3 regions of the Microbispora sp. H10885 genome follow, and region 2 is predicted to be linked to each of the others. Evidence: riboswitches for the same ligand, from Rfam matches in the RefSeq annotation. Region 2 holds a riboswitch; each other region holds the start of a gene.
What was found. A riboswitch is a leader RNA that binds a small molecule or an ion and turns the genes downstream of it on or off. The one in region 2 is predicted to bind cobalamin.

Region 1 (2,255 bases), on a different contig from region 2:
CCGGTCTGGGCGAGGGTGCGCATCATCCGGGCGTAGAGGGTGCGGGCGGGCACCTGCCGGACGTACCGCCCGGAGGCCTCCAGTTCGCGATACCGGGCGTCGAACGCCTCGCCCCACAGGTCGGTCAGCTCGGGGGTCTCCTTGGGGTCGAACAGCGACCACACGCCGTCCGCCTCGACCCGGCGCATGAACTCGTCGGGCACCCAGTTGGCCAGGTTGAGGTTGTGGGTGCGGCGCGACTCCTCGCCCGTGTTGTCGCGAAGCTCCAGGAACTCCTCGATGTCGGCGTGCCAGGTCTCCAGGTAGACGCAGGCGGCTCCCTTGCGCCTGCCTCCCTGGTTCACCGCCGCCACCGACGCGTCGAGCGTGCGCAGCCAGGGGACGATGCCGTTGGACAGGCCGTTGGTGCCCCGGATCAGCGAACCGCGCGAGCGCACCCGGGTCCAGGCGACGCCGATCCCGCCGGAGTACTTCGACAGCCGCGCCACCTGGCCGTACCGCTCGTAGATGCTCTCCAGTTCGTCGCGCGGCGAGTCGAGCAGGAAGCACGACGACAGCTGCGGGCGGCGCGCCCCGGAGTTGAACAGCGTCGGCGAGCTGGGCAGATAGGCGAGCGCGGACATCAGCCGGTACAGCTCGGCCGCCTCGCCGACGCTCGCCGACAGGCCGCAGGCCACGCGCAGCAGGAAGTGCTGCGGGCGTTCGAGCACCCGCCGCGTGACCGGATGCCGCAGCAGGTAGCGGTCGTAGACCGTACGCAGCCCGAAGTACTCGAACCGGTCGTCGGCCGCCGGGTCGATCAGCGCGTCCAGCGCTTCGGCCTCGTCGGCCACGAACGCGGCGACCGCGTCGCCCAGCAGCCCGGCCGTGTGGGCGGCCGCGACCGACTCGGAGAAGGCGCGCACCCCCTGGCCCGCCGTCTCCTCCTCGATCACCCGGGCGAGCAGCCGCGCCGCCCGCCGGGAGTTGTCCGGGTCCGCGACGACCCCCGCCGCCGCCTCCTCGATGGCCCGCCAGACGTCCGCGGTCTCCTCCGCGCCGCGCGGCCCCGTGGCGGGGCGCGCGGGCGCGGAGACCGGGTCGGTGATCGTCATCGGTCGCCCTCTCCTCCTCGTCTCCTGACCCGGCCGGCCGGAGGGGAGGGGACGCCGCGGCGCACGCGTGCGACGGCACGGCCTGCGGGCGGCGGGCCCTCCCTCGGGGCACGGCGCGGGCACGCGCGGTGACTCCGCGCGCGGTCGCGGGCAGGTCTTCGGGCTCGCGGGCGACCGGCGGGACACACGCCCGCCGGACCTACTGGCCGTCGCTTCCCGGTGCGCTCACGCACCAGTGCTCTGTGACGGCGGTCGTTCCCGCTCACCGCTGCGGGGCAGCCCCGGATTCCCACCGGGTTCCCTCTTGCCTCACCGAGGTGAACCAGCGACGCGATGGATCCTACATCTAGTGGGCGATCTCGCAAGCGACCCTACAAGTTGTGTTGGTCACCGGATTCCGAGATCATCGAGAAGCAGGGCCGTACGACGCGCCTCGCCCGTGAGCCACTGCCGGAACTCCTCGCCGGCGAGCCACATCGGCGTCCAGCCGTTGCGCTCGCACAGGCGGAGCCAGGCGGGCGAGTCCGCGACGGCCCGGCACAGGCCGGTCAGCGCGTCGCGCTCGCGGGCCGCCACCCCGAGGGGGGCGAGCAGGCCGGTCCAGTTCGCGTACGCCACCCGCACCCCCGACTCGGTCAGCGTGGGCGCGTCCAGGCCGGGCAGGCGCTCGGGAGCGGAGACGGCGAGCGGGCGCAGCCGTCCGGCCCTGACGTGGGCGGCGACGTCGCCGCGCCCGCCGAAGGCGAGCGCGGTCGTCCCCTCGGCCACCGCCGCGACGGCCCGTGCGGGGCTGTCGAAGGCCTCGTACGCCGCCAGCCGCGGATCGGCCCCGAGGCCCCGGGCGGTCAGGCCGAGCAGCAGGTGGCCGGGCCCGCGGTCGGGCCCGCCCGCCACCTTCACCCGCTCGGGGGTGCGCAGCAGGGCCGCCGCGACCTGCTCGAACGTGCGGTAACCCGAATCGGGGGAGGTCACCAGCACCTGCCACTCCCCCGCCAGCCTGGCCAGCGGCACGGTCCGGGCGGCGAACGGCCCCGCCTCATCGGGCGCGCGCCCGAGCGCGCAGTCGGCCAGCAGGAGGGGGTCGGCGACCATCAGCCGGTCCGGCCGTCCGACGGCGAAGCGTCCGACGGCCGACGCGCCGCCGCCCCCGGCGTCCCGCGT
Region 2 (2,255 bases):
TGCCAGGCGGCGTGCGCCACAGCGGCATGAGCGGTGACGAGATCGGCCCGCAGACCGTCCACCTCGAAACCCGCGCAGACGGCCGTGATCTGCCGTAGCCGAGCGTCGGGCAGCCGTACCGCCGGAAGGGCGGCCCGGGCCCGCGCGATCCGCCCGGCGAGCGCGGCCTCCTCCGGAGCCCATCGAGCCGCGAACCCCTCGGGATCGGCGTCAAACGCGAACCGCCGCCGGACGACCTCCGCCCGTTCGCCGGGCTCCCGGGTCGCCCGCACCTCGACGGTCAGCCCGAACCGGTCGAGCAACTGCGGGCGGAGCTCCCCTTCCTCCGGATTCATGGTTCCGACGAGCAGGAAGCGCGCGGCATGCCGTACCGAGACGGTCTCGCGCTCCACGTAGCAGACCCCGAGCGCCGCCGCGTCGAGCAGCAGGTCCACCAGATGGTCGTGCAGGAGGTTCACCTCGTCCACGTACAGGACGCCCCGATGGGCCGCCGCGAGCAGCCCGGGTTCGAAGGCCTTGACCCCTTCGGTCAGCGCTCGCTCCAGGTCCAGCGACCCGGCCAGCCGATCCTCCGAGGCTCCCACCGGAAGCTCCACCAGCGACGCCGGCCGCCGGACCCACGCTGCGTCCGGCTCGTGCGGCCCGTCGGGACACCCCGGATCGGGCGCCGCCGGATCACAGTGGAACCGGCACCCCGCCACCACGGCGACCGGGGGCAACTGCGCGGCCAGCGCGCGGACGATGGTGGATTTCGCGGTGCCCTTCTCCCCGCGTACCAGGACGCCGCCGGCCCGGGGCGAGACCGCGTTCAGCACCAGCGCCAGCTTCAGGTCGTCGAGCCCGACGACGGCGCTGAAGGGATAGGCAGGGTTCACGGTGCGGCCTTCCGGTTGACGTACGTGATCCGCCAGCCGCCGTGCCCGGCGGCCAGTCCGGTGTGGGACAACGGCGCGACGTCGAAGGCCGCGGCCCGTGTCGCGGTCAGGCCGAGCGCGTGCGCGAGCGCGGCCCGGATGGGCCCGGCGTCGCAGACGGCGACCACACGGGCGGCGTCCGCGCGGAGCGACTCCATCCACGCGGCCACCCGTTCGCCCATGCCGGCGAGGCTCTCCCCGCCATGGGGGACCGCCCAAGGGTCGGTCAGCCACGCGCCGAGCCCCGCGGGGTCCGCCGCGGCCACCTCCGCGAACGGCCGGCCCGCCCAGGCCCCGTAATCGGCCTCGGCGAGCGCGCCGGCCACGACGGGTTCCCGGCCTGACGCGGCCCGGGCGGTCGCCACGGCGGCGGGCCACGGCGCGGCGAAGACGAGCGCGTCGCCGGGCACGCCCAGCACGGCGGCCTGTGCCGTGGCCTGGGCGAGTCCCGACGGATCGGGATCCTCGGGCATGGGGAAGCAGGCACGCCGGGCACCGGGCGTACCCGCCTGACGGATGAACAGCACGGCTCAGCCGCGCGGCTGGTGCTCGACGGGGCGAAGGTCGCTCACAAGGGCCTCCTCAGGGATGACGCGTCCCGGCAGACGAGGTCACGGTGGCCAAGCGACCTGGCTCCCGGGGTCCATGCCCCGGATACAGTGGCGCGACCGCACCGGCATCTCACCGGATTTCCCTTGGTCACCGCGAAACCTTCCGGACGGTACCCGTTCCGGACAATCAGCGTCAACAATCTCAGGCCGCGCCGGGCGGCAGGACCCGCAGTCCTGAGGGCGGCCCGCCCGCGATGAGCGCGAGCAACGCGGCGGTGTCGACGTTCCGCTCGACGAGGTCCCCGAGCGCGTCCAGCCGTGCCTCTCGCAGCGCCGCGAAGGAGACGCCGGGGCCGGCGTGGAACTCGCGTCCCGCCGCCCGCGCCACCTCACCGAGGAACGCCCGCCGGAACCCGTCGTTCTCCAGCGCTCCGTGCCAGGTGGTGCCCCACACGTTCCCCACCCGGCAGCCGTCGAGGAACTCCTCGCCGGCATCGCGCGTCACGATCCCGTGGTGGATCTCGTACGCCTCCACGGGATGCCCGTACGCCTCACCGCTCGGCCGCCCGAGCGTCTTCTCGGCGGCGAACACGACGTCGGCCGGGAGCAGTCCCAGCCCGGCGACCGTGCCGGCACCCGACTCGACCTGGTCGGTGATGGTACGGGCGAGCATCTGGTAGCCCCCGCAGACGCCGAGCACCGGTCCCGTTCTCCCGGCGACGACATCGGCGATCCCGGTCTCCCGCAACCAGGCGAGGTCGCTCACGGTGGCCCGCGAACCGGGCAGGAC
Region 3 (2,255 bases), on a different contig from region 2:
CGCCGGGCATCCCGATCATGCTGGCCGGGTACGGCCCGGCCGCCACGAGTGCCGCCACCATCGCGAACCCGGCCACCGCGAGCGCCGCCGCGCGGCGTCCCCGCAGCCACTCCAGGCCGCCGTCGGCGTACCGGAACCCGACCTGGTGGACGGCCAGCCACACGAACGCGACGTTGAGATAGCCGGCGGCCTCCAGCCCCGAGAAGCGGACCACGTCCGTCAGCACCGCGCCGCCCGCCAGCACGGGCAGCGCGACCCCGGCCCGTACGCGGAGCAGGCAGGGGGTGGCCACCACCGCGAGCAGGTAGACGGCGAGGAACCAGAGCAACTGGCCGACGGTCCGCGCGGCCACCTCGACCGGCTGCGGGGGCACGCCGAGCGCCGTCAGGAGGTGGGGGAGCGGCAGCCAGACGGCCGCGAGCGGCGCCACCGGCCAGGCCAGGCGGCGCACCCGCCGCGCCGTCCACTCCCGCGCCGTCCACTCCCGCGCCGTCCACTCCCGCGCCGTCCACTCCCGCGCCGTCCACTCCCAGGCCGTCCGCTTCTCCGCGCTCGGCCGCCGCGTCGACCGCTCCCGGGCCGCCCGGCCCGTCTCGCCCGTGTCCGGCAGGCCGGCGCGGCGCGCCGCGGACCGGAAGCTGATCGCGTTGGCCGCGCCCCCGGCGAAGAAGACCAGCGGCATCACCTGGGAGATCCAGGTGACGAACGGAGCCGCCGCCAGGGCGTTGCCCGTGGTCAGCCGTCCTCCGGCGTACGACAGGACCGGCATCGCCCAGTGCTGGACGACCACGAGGACCATCCCGAAGACGCGCAGGATGTCGATGAAGCGGTCCCGGGGCCCGGGGGCGGCCGGGGCCCGCGCGGGGGCGGGGGGAAGCATGGTCAGGGACACGGGGGAGCCGCCTTCGGTGTGTCGATCGTCGGTTGCCGGACGCCGGTCGTCCGTCACGGGCCCGGCCGGAGCGGGGACCGGCCGCGACCGCGCGCTCCGGCGCCGGCTCGCGGACTGAGGAGGAGCGGGGGAGACAGTCCGTCAGGAGCTTCTGCCGGGAACCGCCCGGCCGTTCCAGGGTCCCGCCCGGCCGCCGTCCGGCGCAGCGACGGAGCCACTACTCCCGATCATGGGCGAGCCCCCACCATCGGGGTGGGGCCTGCCCTACCACCCCGGCGTACGGGCAGGCGGGCGGACCTCGGCGGCCGGGGGAGGATGACGGCGCCGCGAGGCGGGTTGGTACCGTTGCGTCCGACGCGCGCAGCGCAGCGAAGTCCGGTGCGAACCCGGCGCTGTCCCGCAACTGTGGTTCCCCGCCCCCGGGGACGAGCCAGGTCGCCTGCGTTGTGCGCCGACGCCGTCAACCCTCGTGGAAAAGGGTGATCCGTCCAATCCCGCGGGTCTCTCGATTTCCCGGCTTTCCCCCCTTGGAGGACCCTCGTGAGGCCCCTGCGTACGGCCGTCGCGGGTGTGGTGCTGGGCATGCTCGGACTGGCCGGCTGCGGCCAGAGCGACGGCTCCGCCACTTCCGCGTCCCCCGCCGCCTCGAACCCCGCCGCTTCCAGCTCCGCCGCCTCGGGCGGCGCCTTCCCCGTCACGATCCAGGCGGGCAACGGCGCGGTGACCATCGCCAAGCGGCCCGAGCACATCGTGTCGCTGTCCCCGACGGCCACCGAGATCCTGTTCGCGATCGGCGCGGGCGCCCAGGTGGGCGCGGTGGACGACCAGTCGAACTACCCGCCCGAGGCGCCGAAGACGTCGCTGTCGGGCTTCAAGCCCAACGTCGAGGCGATCGCCGCCGCCAAGCCCGATCTCGTCGTGCTCGCCAACGACCTGGAGGGCGTGGTCGCCGGGCTGGGGAAGGTCGGCGTCCCGGTGCTGCTGGAGCCCGCCGCGACCAAGCTGGAGGACACCTACGACCAGATCCGGGACCTCGGCGCGGCCACCGGCAACGTGGACAAGGCCGAGGAGGTGGCCGGCGGCGTCAAGCAGAAGATCGACGCGCTCGTCGCGGCGGCGCCCAAGGGCAAGGGCCTGACCTACTACCACGAACTGGACACCACGCCGTACGCGGCCACGTCGAGCACGTTCATCGGGCAGGTCTACAGCCTGTTCGGGCTGAAGAACATCGCCGACGAGGCCCCCGACGCGGCGGGCGGCTACCCCAAGCTGTCGGCGGAGTTCGTGGCCAAGGCCGACCCCGACCTGATCTTCCTCGGCGACACCAAGTGCTGTGGTCAGAACGCCGCCGCGCTGGCCAAGC

Region 1: linked by a shared signal. The riboswitch ahead of HHX37_RS06245 (ribonucleoside-diphosphate reductase subunit alpha) and the one ahead of HHX37_RS27655 (histidine phosphatase family protein) in region 2 are both predicted to bind cobalamin.
Region 3: linked by a shared signal. The riboswitch ahead of HHX37_RS21035 (ABC transporter substrate-binding protein) and the one ahead of HHX37_RS27655 (histidine phosphatase family protein) in region 2 are both predicted to bind cobalamin.

What each region holds. Positions count from the first base shown of each region.
Region 1 covers NZ_JABBWY010000002.1:268,360-270,614, forward strand. The annotation lists gene HHX37_RS06245 (ribonucleoside-diphosphate reductase subunit alpha) at 1-1,094, opposite strand, end outside; cobalamin riboswitch at 1,226-1,436, opposite strand; gene HHX37_RS06250 (Bug family tripartite tricarboxylate transporter substrate binding protein) at 1,482-2,255, opposite strand, start outside.
Region 2 covers NZ_JABBWY010000011.1:114,297-116,551, forward strand. The annotation lists gene HHX37_RS27650 (VWA domain-containing protein) at 1-875, opposite strand, end outside; gene HHX37_RS27655 (histidine phosphatase family protein) at 872-1,441, opposite strand; adenosylcobalamin (AdoCbl) riboswitch at 1,488-1,635, opposite strand; gene HHX37_RS27660 (cobyric acid synthase) at 1,668-2,255, opposite strand, start outside.
Region 3 covers NZ_JABBWY010000007.1:449,718-451,972, forward strand. The annotation lists gene HHX37_RS21030 (acyltransferase family protein) at 1-892, opposite strand, end outside; cobalamin riboswitch at 1,230-1,354, shown strand; gene HHX37_RS21035 (ABC transporter substrate-binding protein) at 1,433-2,255, shown strand, end outside.